One region of the Streptomyces lunalinharesii genome, then DNA from elsewhere that is predicted to be linked to it. Evidence: riboswitches for the same ligand, from Rfam matches in the RefSeq annotation. Region 1 holds a riboswitch; each other region holds the start of a gene.
What was found. Region 1 has a riboswitch for cobalamin ahead of ABD385_RS38645 (CbtB domain-containing protein). Riboswitches for the same ligand answer to the same signal wherever they lie in the genome.
Positions count from the first base shown of each region.

Region 2: it holds a riboswitch for cobalamin, as region 1 does, so the genes downstream of both, nicT (Nickel transporter NicT) here and ABD385_RS38645 (CbtB domain-containing protein) in region 1, are expected to answer to the same signal.
Region 3: it holds a riboswitch for cobalamin, as region 1 does, so the genes downstream of both, nicT (Nickel transporter NicT) here and ABD385_RS38645 (CbtB domain-containing protein) in region 1, are expected to answer to the same signal.
Region 4: it holds a riboswitch for cobalamin, as region 1 does, so the genes downstream of both, cobN (cobaltochelatase subunit CobN) here and ABD385_RS38645 (CbtB domain-containing protein) in region 1, are expected to answer to the same signal.

Region 1 covers NZ_BAAARK010000060.1:8,668-13,968, forward strand. The annotation lists gene ABD385_RS38640 (amino acid permease) at 1-1,262, opposite strand, end outside; cobalamin riboswitch at 1,619-1,756, shown strand; gene ABD385_RS38645 (CbtB domain-containing protein) at 1,813-2,031, shown strand; gene ABD385_RS38650 (CbtA family protein) at 2,053-2,805, shown strand; gene ABD385_RS38655 (epoxide hydrolase family protein) at 2,944-4,065, opposite strand; gene ABD385_RS38660 (MFS transporter) at 4,118-5,301, opposite strand, start outside.
Region 2 covers NZ_BAAARK010000022.1:79,525-84,825, forward strand. The annotation lists gene ABD385_RS28120 (GNAT family N-acetyltransferase) at 1-58, shown strand, start outside; gene ABD385_RS28125 (DoxX family protein) at 604-1,137, shown strand; gene ABD385_RS28130 (VOC family protein) at 1,244-1,744, shown strand; gene nicT (Nickel transporter NicT) at 1,857-3,056, opposite strand; cobalamin riboswitch at 3,088-3,301, opposite strand; gene ABD385_RS28140 (alpha/beta fold hydrolase) at 3,371-4,219, opposite strand; gene ABD385_RS28145 (MarR family winged helix-turn-helix transcriptional regulator) at 4,216-4,998, opposite strand; gene ABD385_RS28150 (nucleoside/nucleotide kinase family protein) at 5,129-5,301, opposite strand, start outside.
Region 3 covers NZ_BAAARK010000006.1:307,169-312,469, forward strand. The annotation lists gene nicT (Nickel transporter NicT) at 1-1,090, opposite strand, end outside; cobalamin riboswitch at 1,124-1,316, opposite strand; gene ABD385_RS12780 (DUF5134 domain-containing protein) at 1,702-2,352, opposite strand; gene ABD385_RS12785 (PepSY-associated TM helix domain-containing protein) at 2,349-3,836, opposite strand; gene ABD385_RS12790 (TIGR03086 family metal-binding protein) at 4,168-4,785, opposite strand; gene ABD385_RS12795 (glycoside hydrolase family 5 protein) at 5,106-5,301, shown strand, end outside.
Region 4 covers NZ_BAAARK010000005.1:110,402-115,702, forward strand. The annotation lists gene ABD385_RS10020 (MFS transporter) at 1-275, shown strand, start outside; gene cobN (cobaltochelatase subunit CobN) at 357-3,959, opposite strand; cobalamin riboswitch at 3,994-4,143, opposite strand; gene cobG (precorrin-3B synthase) at 4,229-5,301, shown strand, end outside.

The DNA of each region.
Region 1 (5,301 bases):
GCCACCCACGTCAGGTACGGGAAGCCCCACATCCGCACCAGCAGCAGCTCGGGCGACTCGCGCTCCAGGCGGCGGCGCATCTTCAGCTGGGTGAGGCAGACGATGGTCCAGACGACCAGCACCGAGCAGCCGGCGATGTTCAGCAGCCAGGCGAACACCGTGGTCGGCCAGATGATGCCGGCGATGACGGCCGCGAAGCCGAACAGGCAGGACGCCACCACCGCGGCGGCCGGCACGCCGCGGGTCACCTTGCTCAGGATCCGCGGACCCTGGCCCCGGGTGACCAGCGAGTACGCCATGCGGGACGAGCCGTAGATGTTGGCGTTCATCGCGGAGAGCAGTGCCACCAGCACCACGACCTGCATGATCGTGCCGGCCGCCGGGATGCCCAGCCGGTCGAGCACGGTCACGTAGGGGCCGGCCGTGGCGACCTTCGGGTCGTTCCACGGGACCAGGGTGACCACCACGGCCATGGAGCCGATGTAGAAGACGGCGATGCGCCAGACGGCGGTGCGGACCGCGCGGACCACGTTGCGGCTCGGGTTGTCGGACTCCGCCGCGGCGATGGTGACGGTCTCCAGCCCGGCGAACCCGGAGATGGTGGTCAGCAGCCCGGCGGCGAGGCCGGCGGCGCCGGTCGGGAAGAACCCGCCGTGGTCGGTGAGGTTGCCGGTGCCGGGGGCGTTCCCGAACACGCCGAGGATGCCGAGCACGCCCAGCACCAGGAACGCCACGATCACGGTGACCTTGATGGTGGAGAACCAGAACTCGAACTCGCCGAAGTTCTTGACCGCGGTCAGGTTGCTGGCGCAGAAGAACACCATGAAGACCGCGACCCAGCCGTAGGCCGGCAGGAACGGCACCCAGGAGTGCATGATGGCGCCCGCCGCGGTCGCCTCGGCGGCCACGCCGGCGCACAGCATCAGCCAGTACATCCAGCCCGAGGTGGTGCCCGCCCAGGAGCCGAGTTCGGCCTCGGAGTGCACCGAGAACGAGCCGGTGGACGGCCGGGCCGCGGACATCTCCCCGAGCATCCGCATGATCAGCATGACCAGTGCGCCGGTGGCCGCGAAGAGGAGGACGATGGCCGGTCCGGCGGTGGCGATGCCGACCCCGGACCCCACGAAGAGTCCCGCGCCGATGACGCCGCCGAGCGCGATCATCGACAGGTGGCGCTGTTTGAGGCCGTGGGACAACGGGGGTGCAGGGTCCTGCACGGCCCGCGGGGAGTCCTGGGGTGACCGGGTGGTACTCCGAGTCATGGGCGTGCCCGTTCGTTGCTTGAGACGATCATTGAGCCCACGAGTGTGCGGCGACACGGTGCGTGAGCGACGGGAACGTTCGCTATTCGGACGCCGTGTTCACACATGGTGAATATGCGGACACAGTACCGGAGGGGCGACATCCGGTTCGTGCTCGCCCGGGGCGGGCCAAGAGGGCGCCGCGGCACGGCTGTTCACCTCGGGGCGGGCCGTGCGGCGCCCTCGCCCGCCGACGAGCCACGCCAGCGGCCCGTGCGGACGCCGGCCTCGCCGCCGGCCACCCGCCACTGACCTGCACGACCACGGGCCGCGCCGCCCGCCTCGACAACCGCGCACCCACCGGCGGCCCGGTCTTGGCCATGCCCCTGTCACGCGGTACCGTCTCCTCGATATCGACGACGGCGAGGCGGAAGCCGGTGGGAATCCGGCACGGTCGCGCCACTGTGAACGAGACGCCCCCGCGCGCCGGGAGCGTCCGCGAGTCAGACCCGCAGCCGCCGTCCAATGCACCACCGAGATGGGACGCGAACTCCCAGAGGAGGGCCCTGCCATGGCGCAGTCCGTCGCCCAGCCGACCGCCACCACCGCCGTACCCGCCCCGCTGCCGCTCAAGGCGATAGCGCCCTGGGCGGTCTTCTTCGGCATCCTGATGCTCGTCCTGCTGTACTTCGTCGGCGCCGAACAGGGCGCCACCTCCGTGTTCAACGGCACGGACGTCCACGAGTGGGTGCACGACGCCCGCCACCTGCTCGGCTTCCCCTGCCACTGACGCGAGGGACGCCGCACACCCATGAACTCCGCAACGGTCAGAAACCTCCTCGTCCGGGGCATGCTCGCCGGCCTCGCCGCCGGCGTGCTCGCCCTCGTCGTCGCCTACCTCCTCGGTGAACCCAGCGTCAACAGCGCGATCAGCTTCGAGGACGCCCACTCCCACGAGCACGAAATGGAAGTGGTCTCCCGCTCCCTCCAGTCCACCGCCGGCCTCGCCACCGGCGTCCTGGTCTACGGGGTGGCCTTCGGCGGCATCGCCGCGCTCGCCTTCTGCTTCGCCCTCGGCCGCGTCGGCCGCTTCGGCCCGCGCGCCACCGCCCTGCTGCTGTCCGGCTGCGCGCTGCTCGCCGTCTACGTCGTGCCGTTCCTGAAGTACCCGGCCAACCCGCCGTCCGTCGGCGACCCCGACACCATCGGCCAGCGCACCACCCTGTACTTCCTGATGATGCTGCTCAGCGTGCTGCTGGCGATCGGCGCCACCCTCCTGGGCAAGCGGCTCGCACCCCGCCTGGGCACCTGGTGGGCGACCGTCGTCGCGGTGGCCGCCTTCGCCGTGGCGGTCGGGCTGGCGTACGCCTTCCTCCCGGTCATCAACGAGGTGCCGAAGGACTTCCCGGCCGCGCTGCTGTGGCGGTTCCGGCTGGGCGCCCTGGCCATCCAGACCGCCCTCTGGGGCGCGTTCGGGCTGCTCTTCGGCGAACTCGCCGAACGCCTGCTGCACCCCCGGCCCGCGACGGCCGCACCCGGGGCGGCGGTGCCCGCCCCACAGTGACACCGCCCGTACCGAGAGGGCCCTCCGACACCGTCGGGGGGCCCTCTGGCGTTCCCGGGGAGAACGTGCCTGCGCCCCTTCCGGGACCTGGACGCAGCATCCCCCGGGCGCGGGCTTCCCAGGGGATGGCACGGACCGTCAGCGGAACAGGCGGAAGAACCCGCGCACCTGCTTGACCAGCGACTCCGGCTGCTCCAGCGCGGCGAAGTGGCCACCATGCGGCAGCTCCTCGAACCAGCGCAGGTCGGTGAAGCGCAGCTCGGCCTCCCGCCTCGACGGGCGGGTGATGTCGCGCGGGTAGACCGACAGCCCGGATGGCGCGGTCACCTTGTCTCGGAAGTTGGCGAAGCTCTCCCAGTACAGGCGCGCCGACGACGTGGCCGACGCGGTGAACCAATAGACGGAGATCTCGTCGAGGATCGTCTGCCGCGACAACGCGTCCTCGGGATGGCCGTCGTTGTCCGTCCACGCCCAGAACTTCTCGGCGATCCAGGCGGCCTGCCCCGCCGGGGAGTCGGTGAGGCCGTAGCCGAGCGTCTGCGGTCGGGTCGCCTGGATCGCCGAGTACCCCCGGCCGGTGCGCTGCATCTCCTTCTCGGCCTCGAGATTCGCCAGCTCCGCGGGCGTCGGGTCGTCGAACGTGCCCGCCGCCACGGATCCCAGGTTCAGGTGCACGCCGGCGACCCGCTCGGGCGCCACCTCGCCCAGCGCGCCGGACACCGCCGAACCCCAGTCACCGCCCTGCGCGCCGTACCGTGCGTAACCCAGCGAGACCATCAACGTGTCCCAGGCGCGCGCGGTGCGCGTGATGCCCCACCCGGTCGTCGAGGGCTTGTCACTCCAGCCGTACCCGGGCAACGACGGCGCGACCACGTGGAACGCGTCCGCCGGGTCACCGCCGTGCGCGCGCGGGTCGGTCAGCGGGCCGAGGACCTGTAGGAACTCGAGTACCGAACCCGGCCACCCGTGCGTGAGCACGAGCGGGAACGCGTCCGGCTCCGGCGAGCGGACGTGCAGGAAGTGGATGCCCAGCCCGTCGATCGTGTCGCGGTACTGCGGGAACGCGTTCAGCCGCTCGGCGAACCCGAAGTCGTAGTCCTCGGCCCAGCTGCGGCAGAGCTCCTGCGCGTACGCCAGCGGCAAACCCTGTGACCAGTCGTCCACCGGCTCGCGCTCGGGCCACCGTGTCCGTCGCAATCGTTCCCGCAGGTCCGCGATCTCGGCTTCGGTGATGCTGACCTCGAACGGCTCGGCGGACATGGCAAGGCTCCTTACTGGTCAAGGCGTTATCGGATCAGTTGCGGGTGGACCGTCATCGCGGGCTCCCACGCGTGGCGTCGGGTTCGGGGCGGCGGTCGGCGGTAGGGCGCCGGGTCAGGCTGAGGACGAGTCCGGCCAGGGGGAGTGCCGCGAGCACGGCGAGGGCCACCGGCACCGGCACGATGCCGGACAGACCCGCGACAGCGGCCGGACCGATCCCGCCACCCAGGGCGTTCATGAAGTTGAGCAGGCCCAGTGCGGTGTCGCGGTCGTCCGCGCCGACCAGGTCCGGCGCGAGGCTCACCAGTACGGCTTGGGCGCCGGCGAACCCGCACACGGTCAACGCCATGCCGACGACAACGGGGATCGGCCCGGTGAAGATCGCGACCACGAGCACGCCGACGACGGTGAGTGCCGCAAGCCCGGCCGACACCTGCCAGCCGATGAACCGGTCGGTCAAGGTGCCGACGAGCCGCCCGGCCAGCACCGAGCAGGCGGCGGCCGGGACCAAGAGCACGCCGGCTTCCAGGGGGCCACCGCCCGTGGCCTGCTCGATCAGGGACGGGGCGCGGAACAGCACCCCGTAGTAGCCGGCGAAGACGGTCCCACCGATGAGCCCGGCCGCCAGGAAGCCGCGGGATGCGATCACCCGCCTAGGCACGAACCCGTCGGGCGTGCTTCGCACGCGCCGCCACAGTCCCACGGCGGCGAGCGCCCCGGCGGCAGCCACGACGAGCGTGACCGGAGCGGGCAGGCCGACCGAGTGCGCCTGCAGCAACGTGATCAAGGAGCCGGCGAGTACCGACAGCACGGCCGCGCCGACGATGTCGAGTCGCCCGGTCGAGCCGTTGCGCTCGCCGCCACCGCTCCGCGTCAGCGCGCGCCTGCTCGGCAACGCGGCCAGCAGGAGGGGCAGCGCGAGGACCGGGATCGCGAGCACGGCACGCCACCCGAGCCATGCGGTCACCGCCCCGCCCAACAGTGTTCCGCACCCCGACGCCGTCGCGCTGGCGGCCGCGATGATTCCCAGGGCGCGGATCCGTTGCCGCCCGGGAAGGGCGGTGGCCGCGGCAAAGACGGCGATCACGGTCGCGCCCGCCCCGGCGCCGCCGATCAGTCGGCCGACGATCACGACGGACAGTGTCGGCCCGACTCCGGCGAGCGCGGAGCCCGCGGCGAGCGCCACGACCCCGGCGACGAGGACCTGGAAGGGGCTCCACCGGACCAGCAGCCGAC
Region 2 (5,301 bases), on a different contig from region 1:
GCTCGACCTGGGCGGGCCCCGGGGCGGGTCGGCGAACCGCAGGGGTGGCGTGGGGTAGTGGGGGAGCCGGCCGTGATCGGTCTCGGTGTCGGCGGGCGTACCGGTGTTCTTTGAGGGTGGCGAGTCCCGTGGGTTTTGGGAACTGAAGCCTGTTCAGGGGGAGTTCGCGGGTTCGGAGGGTGGCGCGGCTTCGGTGGGGCGATCGCGCTCGACGGTGAGATCGGTGCGCGCGCGCCCGGTCTCACGGGTCTGCTGAAGGCCCGGGGCCGGCACCTCGTCCGCGTCCCCCCGGGCCGGGGCCGGCGGCGGTTTCGCCGGTTTCTCGCTGGTCCGCTGGCCGGTTGATCAGTGCGGCGGGGCGCTGTGGTGTGCAGCGGCCGCTTTCCTCGGCCTCCGATCCGTACCGATCGGGGGCCTTTGGTGTTTCTGGGGGGATGTGTAGGGTGGGAATGACTTGAACTTTCAAGTAAATTGTTGAGGAGTGCTCGACCAACGGCTCGATCGGCCGGTTCGTCGCGCGGTGCAGTGGATGCGTCGCGCGGTGCGGTCGCTCCGGCGCGCGATGCAGAGGAATGAGTTTTTGTCATGACAATCCCCCACAGCATGTCCGGTCCCGATCGGCTCGGCGGCGCGGTGCGGAACGCCCCCTCCCCGCACGGCTACGCCGTCGGCCTGCTCCTGCTGCGGCTGGTCCTCGGGCTGACCATGGCGGCCCACGGCACCCAGAAGCTGTTCGGCTGGTTCGGCGGTCCGGGGCTCGACGGGACCGGCAAGTTCTTCGAGGCGAGCGGCTACCCGTCGGGCAAGGTCATGGCGGTGTGCGCCGGGCTCACCGAGACGCTGGGCGGGCTCGGGCTGGTGATCGGCCTGCTGACGCCGCTCGCCGGCGCGGCGGTGGTCGGCACGATGATCAACGCGTTGGCGGTGAAGTGGGGCGGCGGCTTCTTCGCGCCCGAGGGCGTGGAGTACGAGCTGCTGCTCGCCACCGGCGCGGCCGCGCTGGCGCTGACCGGGCCCGGCCGCTACGCCGTCGACCGCTTCCTGCCGGGCCTGCGCGCACACCGGCTGGCCTACGGGGCGGGGGCGCTGGTGCTGAGCGTGGTGCTCGCGGCGATCACGCTGCTGATCCGGAAGTGACGCGGGGTGCTGCCGGGGCGCGGGCGCGGTCTGGGCCGCGGCGGCGGGCAACGGCGGGGGAACGGCGGGGGAGTGACGTGCGGCGTGACGGAAGAGTGGAGGCGTGATGGCGGTTCGGCGGCTCAACCATGCGGTGTTGTACATCCGTGAGGTGGCACGGTCGGTGGCGTTCTACACCGAGGTGCTGGGGTTCACGGTGGACGTGGAGATTCCGGGGCGGGCGGCCTTCCTGAGCGCGCCCGGTTCGGACAACGACCACGATCTGGGCCTGTTCGCGGTGGGGCCCGATGCGCCCGGCCCGGAGAGCGGCCGGATCGGGCTCTACCACCTGGCCTGGGAGGTCGGGACGCTCGGTGACCTCGCGGCGATCGCGGCGCGGCTGCGGGAGCGGGGCGCGCTGGTCGGCGCCAGCGATCACCTGGTCTCGAAGTCGCTCTACGCCCGGGACCCGGACGGCAACGAGTTCGAGGTGATGTGGCGGGTGCCCCGGGCGGACTGGCCGGGGGCGGACGAGGCGGACCGGCTGCGGCCCCTCGACCTGGCGGCGGCGCTTCAGCGCTGGGGCCCGGACCTGCTGACCGGCGCGGCGGCCGGCTCGGCCACCTGAGGCGCGGCCCGCACGGACACCGACCGCGTGGTGCGACCGTCCCCTACGGGCAGTGGGGACGGCCGCACCACGCGGTCGTGGTGTTCGGTGTTCTTCCGGTGCGGGGCCGGGACTAGGGGGCGTCGGACCCCTGCGTGCCGGGCGCCGGCAGGGCGTCCGCGGTGGCCGGTGCGTCCTGGGAGCGGGCGGTCCAGCGCTTCTCGACGCCGCCCAGTCGCCAGTACACCAGCGCCGCCGCCCACACCACGACGAACAGGCCGACGATGAGGAAGCCCACGTTGTTCAGGTCGAGCGAGGCGATGCCGCCCGTCAGCGGGTCGTCGAGGCCGAGCTTGTCGTGCAGGACGGTCACCAGCTCGATGGTGCCGATGAGGAACGCGACCGCGATCGACAGCCCGGTGATGGTGAGGTTGTAGTAGACCTTGCGCACCGGGTTGGCGAACGCCCACTGGTACGCGAAGTTCATGAAGGTGCCGTCGAGGGTGTCGAACAGGCTCATCCCGGCGGCGAACAGCAGCGGCAGGCAGAGGATCGCGTACCAGGGCAGGCCCGCCGCGGCGCCGCTGCCCGCCATCACCATCAGCGTCACCTCGGTCGCGGTGTCGAAGCCGAGCCCGAAGAGGAAGCCCAGCGGGTACATCTGGCCGGGGCGGCTGATGGACTTGGTGAGCCGGCCCAGGACGCGGTTCATGAACCCGCGGGAATCCAGCTGCGCTTCCAGCTCCTGCTCGTCGTACGTGCCCGTGCGCATCGCCCGGAACACCTTCAGGATGCCGAGCAGGGCGACCAGGTTGAGGGCGGCGATCAGGTAGAGGAAGGTACCGGACACGGTCGTGCCCAGGAGGCCGAGCGTCTGGTGCGCCCGGGAGCCGTCGTTCATCAGCGTGCCGGCGAGTTGGGCGCCGCCCGCCACCAGCGCGGCCATCGCGACCACCACGCTGGAGTGGCCGAGGGCGAACCAGAAGCCCACCGAGACGGGCCGTTTGCCGTCGGCCATCAGCTTGCGGGTGGTGTTGTCGATCGCCGCGATGTGGTCGGCGTCGAAGGCGTGCCGCATGCCCAGGGTGTAGGCGGTGATGCCGAGCCCGGCACCGAACACCTGGCTGCCGACGGTGTAGTGGCCCGGCACGACCAGGAGGAAGAGCACACCGAAGGCGACGACGTGCAGGGCGGCGATCACGGCCATCAGTCCCGCGGTGCGGACCGTGTCGCGACGTTGCCAGCGGAACGACCCGGGGGATCCGGGTATGCCGAGGACGGGGGAGTTGCGGGACGAAGGGAAGTCGTCCGGGGTATCAGTGGACAGGGCCATCCGGCCATCACGCTCCAGCACCTCGTGGATGATTTCGTGAGATGCCGTGGCCGGTCTCCTGGCTTACGGGTGCCCGCGTCCGCCCCGCCTTCCCGGCCGCAGGCTGCGGTCAGTGGCGCCGTGCGCGCACTGGGCGCGCACGCAGAGGGGCGGAAACTCCCCGATCACAGTGGCGAGGGCCGCGCCGGCTTCGGACACGAGGTCCAGCACCGGTCTTCCCGAACACCACGGCCCGGTCACTGTAGCGGGCACCCGTGAGAACCGGCCACGCGCGGTGGCCGGTGCGGGCCGTCACCGGGTGCCGGCGGCTCGGATCACAGGGCCAGGGCGGAGAGGAACGCGTGCAGTTCGTGGTCGAAGAGCGGGGTGTTCTCCAAGTTGACCATGTGACCTGCGGCCGGTACCCGTATCCGGCGGGCGCCGGGGACCGCCAGCGCTATGGCGTGGGCGTTCGCCGAGATGTCGGAGGAGTCGAGGTCGCCGTCGAGGACGGTGGTCGGCACCCGGATCTCGCCCAGGCGGTCGAAGGCGCCGACCTCCAGGGGCATGCCCGCGCCCGCGCCGTCGGCGTGCACCTCGACATTGGCGGACGCGGAGGCGCGCATCCGCTCCCGGAAGCCCGAGTGCACGCCGGACGGGGCGCGGTGCGGCCCGTCCACCCACATCCGCAGGAAGTGCTCCACGAACCGCTCGACGCCGTCCTGTTCGTCGAGCGCGGCGACCTGCTCCCGGATGTGCTCCAGCAGGAAGGGGTCGGTGAAGGCGCGACCGCTGATGCCGGGGGAGGCGAGGAAGAGGGCCGTGACCCGGTCGGGGTGGGCGAGCGCGGTGTCCAGCGCCACCCGGGCGCCGTGCGAGAGGCCGACGAGGACGGCGCGCGGTATGTCGAGCGCGTCCAGCAGGGCCACCAGGTCGTCGTGGTTGGCCCAGTCTCCGGTCACCGTGGAGGACAGGCCGTGGCCGCGGAAGTCGTAGCGGACCACCCGCAGCCCGGAGTTGACCAGCCAGGCGAACTGCTCGTCCCACATGCGCTGGTCGAGCATCCCGTCGTGCAGGAGCACCACCGCGGGCCCGGAGCCGGCCGTCTCGTAGAACAGCTCGCCGTCGTCGACCGGCACGGTGTCGTTGTCGATCTCGGACCAGGCCTGGAAGTCGTGCGTCATTCTGCGGGCCGTTCTGTGCGCGTCGGGCGGTCGGTCGGACGGGTGGGCGCCGCTGGTCCGTGGCCGGTTCGAGGCGGTATGGGGACGTGTGCGGTGACCGGTGCGGCGGTGTCCCGCTCATCGGGATCGCCGCTTTCCTCCGGTGGAACGCGCGAGCCGTCCGCCAAGTGCCGGAATTCCTCACCGATCCGGTCCAGCACCCGCAGCGCCGTGCGGACCTCCCCGGCCGACAGGTCGGCGAGCCCGCGGCGGAGTTCCCCCGCCTCGGCCTCCTGGACCCCGCGCATCATCGCCGTGCCCTCGTCGGTGAGCCGGATCAGCGACGAGCGGCGGTGCGCGGGGTTGGCGGTCGTCACGACCAGGCCCAGCTCCGCCGCGTGGTTCACCCAGCGCTGTACCGGCTGGCGGTCCAGGTCGAGGGAGCGCGCCAACTGCGGCACGGTGCGCGGGCCGTGGGTGCGCAGCGCGTCGAGGAGGGTGCGCTCGCCGGCGGTCAGACCGGTGCCGTCCAGCGTGCGCTCCGCCGCGCGCACGATCGTCCGCTGGAGCGGCCGCAGCCGCCGGATGACGTCGTACAGCAGCTCCTCGGCGATCCCCGCGTCCCCCTGCGCGACCCCGATTTCCTGAGCTGCTTCGGCGGCTTTGGAGACTTCGACTGCTTCGACTTCTTCGGATTCCTCGGCGGCGCCTGCTACGGCCGCCGGGGAATCCGCTGCGTCGTCCGCTGCGTCGTCCCGCCCGAGGTCCCGCCCCGCGTCCCGCCCCATGGTCCCCTCCATGTGCCGTTCCCCCACCCCGTGATGACATCCATGCTGTCATGATGGCATCCGTGATGTCATTTCGGAAGGGGTGTTGAGGGGCCGTCGCGGGCGGGTGAAGTGCCGTGCGGCGGGGCGGAGTCGGGCGGGGTCAGTCGTCCAGTGGGGGCGGCGCCTCGTCGGTGGTGAAGGAGACGACGAGGTCGGCGCGGGGGCGGGTGGCCGCCACCAGGCGGGCGTTGGCCTCGTCGGAGGTGCGGACGAAGTCCTCGGCGTCGACCCGCAGGCGGCCGTACCGCTCGTGCCGGTCGATCAGCCGGCTCA
Region 3 (5,301 bases), on a different contig from region 1:
AGCGGTGTTCGACCTTGGCCAGGCGCCAGTAGGTCAGGGCGCAGGCCCAGACGACGACGAACAGGCCGACGATGAAGTAGCCGACGTTGTTGAGGTCGAGGGCGGAGACCCAGTCGGTGACGCCGTCCCGCCAGCCGAGGTCGTCGTGCAGGACGCCGACGAGTTCGATGGTGCCGATGACGAAGGCGACCGCGATGGACAGCCCGGTGATGGTGAGGTTGTAGTAGACCTTGCGCACGGGGTTGGCGAAGGCCCAGTTGTAGGCGAAGTTCATGAAGGTGCCGTCGAGGGTGTCGAACAGGCTCATTCCCGCCGCGAACAGCAGGGGCAGGCAGAGGATCGCGTACCAGGGCAGGCCCGCGGCGGCGCCGGATCCGGCCATGACCATCAAGGCCACCTCAGTGGCGGTGTCGAATCCCAGGCCGAACAGCACGCCGACCGGGTACATCTGCCCGGGGCGCTTGATGGACCTGGTCAGGCGGCCCAGGATCCGGTTCATGAACCCGCGGTTGGCGAGGTGCTTCTCCAACTCGTGCTCGTCGAACTGCCCGGCGCGCATGGCCTTGAAGACCCGGTGGATGCCGGCCAGTGCAACCAGGTTGAGGGCGGCGATGAGGTACAGGAACGTGCCCGAGAGGCTGGTGCCGATGACGCCGAGGGTGAAGCGGGTGCCTGAGTTCTCGTCGACGAGGGTGCCGGCGACCTTCGCGCCGGCGGCGATGAGACCGGCCAGTGCCAGTACGAGGGAGGAGTGACCGAGGGCGAACCAGAAGCCCACGGAGATGGGGCGTTGGCCGTCGGCCATGAGTTTGCGGGTGGTGTTGTCGATGGCGGCGATGTGGTCCGCGTCGAACGCGTGCCGCATGCCCAACGTGTATGCGGTGATGCCGAGTCCGACGCCGAAGACCTGCTTGCCGACGGTGTAGTGGTGCGGCGCGACCAGGGTGACCAGGATGGCGAAGGCCACCACGTGCAGGGCGGCGATCGCCGCGAACAGGACCCCCGTGCGTATCCAGTCCGAGCGCTGCCAATGCGGCGGGAGGGTGGATCCGGCGGAGTGCGGCTTCGGGGAGTTTTCCAGCAGGGGCATATCAGGCAGCCTCTCCAGCACCTCGTGGATGGGTCGTCATGCGGTGCCGTGGCCGGTCTCCTGGCTTACGGGTCAAGCGTCCGCGCACCCGCCTTCCCGGGCACGTGATGCCCAGTGGCGCCCGCCGTTCTGGGCGGGAGTGGTAAGAGGACTTCCCGATCACAGTGGCGAGGGCCGCTCCGGTTCCGCACCGGTCTTCCCGAACACCACGGCGGCAAAAACGGTAGGCCGGTAATCGCCCCTCGACAACCTTGCGCAGTTGCGTAAGCTGTGCAACCAGGGGGCGCGTGCGCGCACAAGAGGGCGCACCTTTGAGCCAGCTGTGCACCTCACGACTCACGAAGTGGTCGAAGTGCGCATATCGCTCAACGAGGCGGTCGGGGAGGCCAGTTCAAGGGGACCTCCGCGCCGACGTCCGGACTCCGGCTGGTCCGGCTGGTCCGGCTGGTCCGGCAGCGTGGCGGGGAGGAGACCGGGACGGGGCGGGGGGCAGCCGTCGCCTGCGCTCCACTGCCGCCGTGCCGCCCGGCCGTCCTGCCGCCTCGCGGTCCGTCCTACCGTCTGCCGCCCTGCCGCCCTGCCGCCCTGCGTTCCACCGGGTCGTCGCCCGGTCACGCCATGAGGGCGAACATCACCGCCATGCCCAGGCCCATGGCCGCATGGCAGGCCGGATCGAGCGCACCGCCGACGTGGCGTACGGCCGCCTCCGAACCGTCCGCGCGGCCGGATCGCGCCACGTCGAAGGCATGGGCCAACCAGCGCAGGGCCACTACCGCCAGGACTACGGCGAGCAGAACGGCGGCCAGGCGCTGGCCCGTGCCGGTGAGGTGCATCGTCGCGGCGCCGACGGATGCCGACATGTCCATTCCGGGCATGTCGGCCATGGCTCCCCCACCCCCGGTGGCCGTCATGCCGGAGGGGTCCATCGCGGCGACCATCCACGCCATCGCGCCCATCATCACGACGTGCGGCAGGGCGGCCAAGGACGCCTTCGCCCGGTGCGAGGCGTCGGCGCGGAACAGGGCCGCGCCGGCGAACCACAGGGCACCCGCGACGAAGAGCACGACTTGCGGCCCCGCCGGCAGGTCCATGCCCCACGGCCACACCATCGCGATCATCGCCAGTCCCATGGCGGCGTGCAGCAGGTGGTCCACCCGGTGGGTTGCGGGCTTGCCGGGGGCCAGGCCCGACCACAGGCCGTAGAGCGCGGGGAGGGCGAAGAGCGCGCTGAGCAGCCAGCGCAAGCCGGTCGCGGCGATCACGCGGCCGCCCCGAGGCGTCGCCGACGCACGGCATCGACCGTCAAGTCCACGATGAGGAAGGCCAGTAGGGGCAGTCCGAACAGCGGGAGGAAGTAGCCGACCACGGCGATCACGACCACGGCCGGCGCCAGGACCGCTCCGGGTATCCGGCGCCAGGCACCGCGCGCGGGTGCCCGCCCGAAGGAGGGACCGCCCGAGCGGGTGGGCCGGCGCAGCCACCACATCCGGTACCCCCAGAGGACCATGGCGATCAGGCCGACGGCGAGCAGGGCCAGGGCGATCTGGTTGGCCAGGCCGAACAGCAGACCCATGTGGGCGTCGATGCCCCAGCGGGTCAGCTTGGCCAGGACGGGGTAGTCGGCGAACTTCAGTTTCGCGGTCACCTCGCCCGTGGCGGGATCGACGGCCACCGAGTCCTGACGCTCCGGCCAGGAACGGGTGTTCTCCTTGACGACGTACGCCGATCCGCTTGCGGTGGGCGGTGTGATGACGAGCAGTCCCCGCAACCCGGCGTCGTGCGCGGCGGCGGCCACCGCGTCGATGCCGACGTCCTTCGCGCCGGTGGTCGCGTGCGTGCCGTGGCCGCCCGACGGATGGGCCGTGGACACGGCCGGGGTGCTGCCGCCGAGCGCGTCCTGGAGCGCGCCGATGCTGGCTCCGGCGTGCTGCGACCAGGTCATGCCGGTGGCGGACAGGCCCAGCAGGCCGATCGAGGCCCACAGGCCGACCACCCCGTGCCAGGACAGCGTGCGGCGCCGCCCCTTGGCACCACCGCGCGGCAGCAGAACCCGGCGCAGCCGCTGCCGGGTGCGGGGCGCCCCGAGCCACAGGGCGAGCCCACCCAGCACCTCGACCCACAGCCAACTGGCGGCCAGTTCACTGTAGTTGCGGCCGAAGTCGCCCAGGTGCAGGGTCCGGTGCAGGCTGTCCAACCAGGCACGGACCGGCAGCCACTGGCCCGAGGTCCGCAGCGTGCCGAGCACCTTGGTGTCGTACGGGTCGACGAACGCGGTCAGGGTGTCGCCGTCCGGCAGTCCGGGCTTGTCGAAGACGACCCGTGTGCTGTCCGTGCGGCCGGGCCCGGGACTGACCGACACGACCGTGCCGTCGGGCACCGCCCGCCGGGCAGCGGCCACCTGACTGGCCAGCGAATCCGCTTCTCCCCGCGGCGTGACCGCCAACTCGTGCTTGTAGAGCACCGACTCCAGTTGCGGAGTCGCCGTGTACATCAGTCCGGTCACCGCGGCGACGAGCAGGAAGGGCCCGACGAGGATGCCCGCGTAGAAGTGCAGCCGCAGCAGCAGCGGACGCAGGCCGCTCCAGACTCCCGGTGCGGTGGTCGTCTTGGTGGCCGTCTCGCCTCCGGCGCAGGAGGCTTCGCCCGCGATTGCCGGATCGGTCCCGGCGCCGGCACCGGCGCCGGCACCGTCAGGTGGTACGGATACTTCGTCCGCTGCGACTGACGCGCTGCGACTTTCGGCCATGGCGGGCGCTTCTCCTCCGGGACGTCATCGACCGACCTCTGCGGTCCACAGCAGGAGTCGGGCCGCTGATGACGGGAGTTCCCGCGCATTCGATGTGAGCGTCGCCACACCCCCACCTGACGGGCCGGCATATCGTGGCTTGTCTGGAATTGATCCCCCCGGGGGCGCGGGTCCCACGTGCCGCCGGCCGCTTCGCCTGGCCCGAGAGGGATCAGCTGGAGCGTCGACCCGCAGCTGCCCGCACCAGCGCCCTCCCCCAGTCCCGCATCACATGCTCGGTCCCACCCGGTGGAACACACCTGCCCGTGGGCCGGCTCATGACCACACGGACTCAGTCACCTCGCGCCGGCGTCCTTCCCATGCGGTGGAGCAGTCGTGTCTGTGGGGATGCGTGGCGAGCGAGCGCGCCCTCGGGGGCGGCGAAGAACCGGTGGGTCGTCTCGACAGCGGTGGGTGTTTCCGCCAGGCCCGCGTAGATCTCGTCAAGATGCTCGTCGATCCACGCCACGAGACTGCGGTCGAGGGTGTCGTCCAGGTGGACGGCCCGTGCGAGATCCCATGTGTGGACGGTGCTGTCCGCGATCCGCACGGCAAGTGCCTGCTGGCCGGTCACCGGGCCCAGGGGGTAGTCCAGAATCCGTTGGCGTGCACCGGTCTCCCCGAACGCCCGGGCGCACTCTCGTACGGACCGGGCGTACGCCCCCGATGGGTCCGTGCCCAACGCGTCGGCGTCCCGCAGCCGCAGGAAGTCGGCGGCGGTGCCGCCGTGCAGCAGACTCACGTAGTTGAGGTTCCCGCGCGTCATGTGGTTGACCAACTGCCGAACGTTCCACTCGGTGCAGGGAGTTGGCCGGGACCACTGCTCGGGTCGCACTGCTCGCAGCTTCCGCTCGAACTCGGCGCTGGCCCCGAGGAACCGATCGATGAGCCCTTCAAACGCGTTGACCATGTGGCCCAGGGTGCTCACCGCAGGCGGCCGGGTCCGGCGGATATCGGACGTCGAGTTGGAGTTCTCGACGTGCGGAGGCCGCGCGACGCCCCTCACTCCGCGAACGGTTGGTGCGAGGTGTGCCGTGTCTCACCGGGGTGTGCCGTGTCTCGCCGGGGCGAGCCGCCGGCCAAGGCCCTCGTGGCCGAAGCCACCGGCTCGGGTGGTGCCGGGCGACCGGGTCGCGGTGTACGGTGATCCGCCAACTGCCGCTCCAGGAAGGGGCGGTGGAGCGCACCTCGCAGTGCCCGTACCCCCCACCACCACCCCCGGAGGGCTTCGTGAGGACCGTCAGATCCGTCACGCGTGGCATACCCGCGTTGCTCGCCGCCGCCGCGCTGCTGGCCGTGGCCGTCCCCGGAGCGGCGGCAGTCCCCGAAGCTGTGGCCGCTCCGTACACCGTCACCGCTCCGGACACCGTTCCCACCTCGGCTCCCGTCGCGTTGACGGGCGACGAGCTGGCGACCTCGTGGACCG
Region 4 (5,301 bases), on a different contig from region 1:
TCCTGCTGGTGGTCTGGGGCCTCGCGTACGGCGCGGTGCCGGTCGCCTCGCAGACCTGGTTCGCCAAGGCGGCGCCCGGGGCGCCCGAGGCGGCCTCGGTGCTGTTCACCGCGTCGTTCCAGGCGACGCTGTCGCTCGGCGCGCTGGCCGGCGGGATGGTGGTGGACCGCACGTCCCCCGCGGTGGTGATGGTGCTGGGCGGGGCGACCGCGGTCCTGGTGGCCCTGGCCGCGTGGCTGCACTTCGCCAAACGGCTTGTGTGGCCGGTGGGTTGAGGGGAGGGCCTCCGCGGGGCGGAGGGAGGCCGGGGCGGTGTTTCACGTGAAACACCGCCCCTCCGTCACGCCCCCGAGCCGTCAGTCCTCGCCCTCCAGCTCGCCCTCGGTCTCCAGGAACGCCTCGCGCAGCGCGGCCAGCGTCTCCGCGTCCGGCTTCTCCCACATGCCGCGGGACTCCGCCTCCAGGAGGCGCTCGGCGATGCCGTGCAGCGCCCAGGGGTTCGCCTCCTGGAGGAACGCGCGGTTCTCCGGGTCCAGGACGTAGGTCTGGGCGAGCTTGTCGTACATCCAGTCGGCGACGACCCCGGTCGTGGCGTCGTAGCCGAACAAGTAGTCCACGGTGGCGGCGAGTTCGAAGGCGCCCTTGTAGCCGTGGCGGCGCATCGCCTCGATCCAGCGGGGGTTGACGACCCGGGCCCGGAAGACCCGGGAGGTCTCCTCCACCAGCGTCCTGGTGCGGACCGTCTCGGGGCGGGTCGAGTCGCCGATGTACGCCTCGGGCGCCTTGCCCTTGAGCGCCTTGACGGTGGCGACCATGCCGCCGTGGTACTGGAAGTAGTCGTCGGAGTCGGCGATGTCGTGCTCGCGGGTGTCGGTGTTCTTGGCGGCCACCGCGATGCGCTTGTAGGCGGTCTCCATCTCCTCCCGGGCCGGACGCCCCTCCAGCCCGCGCCCGTAGGCGTAGCCGCCCCAGACGGTGTAGACCTCGGCGAGGTCGGCGTCGGTGCGCCAGTCGCGGGAGTCGATGAGCTGGAGCAGGCCCGCGCCGTACGTGCCGGGACGGGAGCCGAAGATCCGGGTGGTGGCCCGCCGTTCGTCGCCGTGCGCGGCGAGGTCCGCCTGGGCGTGGGCCCGGACGAAGTTGCGGTCGGCGGGCTCGTCGAGGCCGGCCGCGAGCCGCACCGCGTCGTCGAGCAGGCCGATGACGTGCGGGAACGCGTCCCGGAAGAAACCGCTGATGCGCAGGGTGACGTCGATCCGGGGGCGGCCCAGCTCGTCGAGGTCGACGGCCTCCAGACCGGTCACCCGGCGCGAGGCGTCGTCCCAGACGGGGCGGACGCCCAGCAGCGCCAGCGCCTCCGCCACATCGTCGCCGGAGGTGCGCATCGCGCTGGTGCCCCACAGGGACAGGCCGACCGACTCCGGCCAGTCGCCGTTGTCCTCGCGGTAGCGGGTCAGCAGCGAATCGGCGAGGGCCTGCCCGGTCTCCCAGGCCAGCCGCGACGGGACGGCCTTGGGGTCGACGGAGTAGAAGTTGCGGCCGGTCGGCAGGACGTTGACCAGGCCGCGCAGCGGCGAGCCGGACGGGCCGGCCGGCACGAACCCGCCGTTCAGGGCGTGCACCGCGTGGTCGACCTCGGCCGTGGTGCCGGCCAGTCGCGGGACGACCTGCCGGGCGGCGAAGTCGAGGACGTCCGCGACCGCGGTCGGGTGCCCCTCGGCGACCCGGGCCACCGCGGCCGGGTCCCACTCCGCGTCCTCCATGGCCTGGACCAGGCCCCGGGCGAGAGCCTCGACTTCGTCGGCGGCGGTGCGGGTCGCGGCCGACTCGTCCAGGCCGAGCGCCTCGCGCAGCCCGGGCAGCGCGGAGGTGCCGCCCCAGATCTGCCGGGCGCGCAGGATGGCCAGCACGAGGTTGACCCGGGCCGCACCGACCGGGGCGGCGCCCAGGACGTGCAGGCCGTCGCGGATCTGCGCGTCCTTGACCTCGCAGAGCCAGCCGTCGACGTGCAGCAGGAAGTCGTCGAAGCCGTCGTCGTCCGGGCGTTCGTCCAGGCCCAGGTCGTGGTCGAGCTTGGCGGCCTGGATCAGCGTCCAGATCTGCGCGCGGATGGCGGGCAGCTTCGCCGGGTCCATCGAGGAGATCGCCGCGTACTCGTCGAGCAGCTGCTCGAGCCGGGCGATGTCACCGTAGGAGTCCGCGCGGGCCATCGGCGGCACCAGGTGGTCGACGAGCGTGGCATGCACCCGCCGCTTGGCCTGGGTGCCCTCGCCCGGGTCGTTGACCAGGAACGGGTAGACGAGCGGCAGGTCGCCGAGCGCCGCGTCCGGACCGCAGGCGGCGGAGAGGCCGGCGTTCTTGCCGGGCAGCCACTCCAGGTTGCCGTGCTTGCCGAGGTGAACCATGGCGTCGGCGCCGAACCCGCCGTCGGCGGTGGGGGCGGCGATCCAGCGGTAGGCCGCCAAGTAGTGGTGCGAGGGCGGCAGATCGGGGTCGTGGTAGATCGCGATCGGGTTCTCGCCGAAGCCGCGCGGCGGCTGGATCAGTATCAGCAGGTTGCCGCGGCGCAGGGCGGCCAGCACGATGTCGCCCTCGGGGTTGCGGCTGCGGTCGAGGAACATCTCGCCCGGCGGCGGGCCCCAGTGCTCCTCCACCGACTCCCGCAGCTCCTGCGGCAGCGTGGCGTACCAGCGGCGGTAGTCGGCGGCCGGGATGCGGACCGGGTTGCGGGCCAACTGCTCCTCGGTCAGCCACTCCTGGTCGTGGCCGCCGGCCTCGATGAGGGCGTAGATCAACTCGTCGCCGTCGCCGGACGCGAGGCCGGGCACCGGCTCGGTGCCGAAGTCGTAGCCCTCGGCCTGAAGGCGGCGCAGCAGCGCGACGGCGCTCGCCGGGGTGTCCAGACCGACCGCGTTGCCGATCCGGGAGTGCTTGGTGGGGTACGCCGACAGCACCAGCGCCAGCCGCTTCTCGGCGGCCGGGATGTGGCGCAGCCGGGCGTGCCGGACGGCGATGCCGGCGACCCGGGCGGCGCGCTCGGCGTCGGCGACGTACACCGGCAGCCCGTCCTCGTCGATCTCCTTGAACGAGAACGGCACGGTGATCAGGCGCCCGTCGAACTCCGGCACGGCGATCTGCGAGGCGGCGTCGAGCGGGGAGACGCCCTCGTCGTTCTCCTCCCAGGCCGCGCGCGCCCCGGTCAGGCAGAGCGCCTGCAGGATCGGCACGTCCAGGGCGGTCAGCGCACCCGCGTCCCAGGACTCGTCGTCGCCGCCCGCGGAGGCTTCGGCGGGCTTGGTGCCGCCCGCGGCCAGCACGGTGGTGACGATGACGTCGGCGGCGCGCAGCTCCTCGATCAGCTCCGGCTCGGGGGCCCGCAGCGACGCGACGTACAGCGGCAGCGAACGGCCGCCGGCGCGCTCGACCTGGTCGCACAGGTCGTGGATGAAGCGGGTGTTGCCGCTCATGTGGTGGGCGCGGTAGTAGAGCACCGCCACGGTCGGGCCGGCCGCCTCCGACGCCGGACGCTCCAGCGGGCCCCAGGACGGGGCGGCCGCGGGCGGCTCGAAGCCGTGGCCGCTGAGCAGGACGGTGTCGCTGAGGAAGCAGGCCAGCTGGGAGAGGTTGGCCGGACCGCCGTGCGCGAGGTAGGCGTGCGCCTCGGCCGCGATGCCGACCGGAACCGTGGACGCCTCCATGAGCTGGGCGTCGGGGGCCTGTTCGCCGGTGAGCACGACGACCGGGCGGTGCTGGTCCGCGGCCAGCAGCACGTCCAGGCCGTCCTGCCAGGCGCGGATGCCGCCGAGCAGCCGGACGACGACGAGGTCGGTGCCCTCGAGAAGTCCGGGGAGTTCGGCGACGTCGAGTCGGGCGGGGTTGGCGAGCCGGTACGGCACGGGGCCGGTGGCCGCCCGTGCGCTGAGCAGATCGGTGTCGGACGTCGACAGCAGCAGGATCACGGCGCAGCCCTTCCTCGGGGTGTCCACGCCCCGGGTGGTCGTATGGACGGCGGGAGTTCCTGGCTCACCCGGCGGTGGCCGGGTTCACAGTGGCGGGACCGCGCCGGATTCTCACCGGGCTTCCTCCCTTGGCGCCGTCGCTGGCGTCCGGCGGGTCAGCCGACCCGCCGACCTGCATAGTAAGGGCTGCGGCCGGACCGCGGGAGCGGGCCTTTCGGAGCCGCCCTCCACGCCCCCTCGCCACGGTTCCGGGCGAAACCGACGTAGGTATGCTCGCCGCCATGCCGCCCTCCCCTGCACCACGCCCCGACCGGGCCGAACCGCCCGTTCGGGACCGCGGTGACGCCTGCCCGGGAGCGCTGCGGCTGCACTCCGCAGCCGACGGGAACCTGGCCCGAGTGCGGCTTCCCGCCGGGGACTTGACGGTCCGCCAGGCCACGGCTCTGGCGGACGCCGCGGAACGCCTCGGCGACGGGCACCTCTCGCTCACCTCCCGCGGCAACGTCGAACTGCGCGGCCTGCCCGACGACTGTGGCCGGCACCTCGCCGACCTCCTCGCCGACGCCGGGCTGCTGCCCTCCGTACGCCATGAGCGGATCCGCAACGTGCTGGCCTCTCCGCTGGCCGGACTGGACCGGCACACCCCCGCCGACGTGCGGTTGTGGGCCCGGAGCCTGGACGCGCTGCTCTGCGCGAGCGACGCCGCGACGGGACTTTCGGGCCGCTTCCTGTTCGTCCTCGACGACGGTCGGGGCGACGTGGCCGGCCTGGGCGGCGATGTGACCTTGCTCGCAGAATCCGGCCGGCAGGACCCGCCGGCCGCCGGGTACGCGCCGGGCGCCGCGTCCGGGTGGGGAGCGCTGCTCCGGGTCGGCGACGACCGGGCGGCGCTGCGGATCGCGGCGGACGACGTCCCGCGGGCGGCCCTGATAGCCGCCGAGGTCTTCCTGACCGCCGCCGCGGAGCGCGGCGGCGGCGCCTGGCGTATCCGTGAGCTGCCCGCCGCACGACCGCTGACCGCCCAGGAGGTGCAGCGTGCGCTGCGGGCCGCGGGCATCGCCGCGGAGCACGTGGAGCGTTGGGACGCCCTGGCCCCGGGGCCGGCCGCGCCCTTCGCCGACGCCACCGCCCCCGGCCCGGTCGAGGGGCCCGACGGTCGCCGGGCGCTGGCGGTCCTGGCGCCGCTCGGCCGGCTGACCGCGGCCCAGTGGCGGCTGCTGACCGGGATCGCCGCCGAGGACGGCGCCGGCGCACTGCGCCTCACGCCGTGGCGCGGCATCGTCGTCCCCGGCCTGGCCTGCGCGGCGGCGTCCCGGCGGCTGCGCGAACTCGGCGCCGCCGG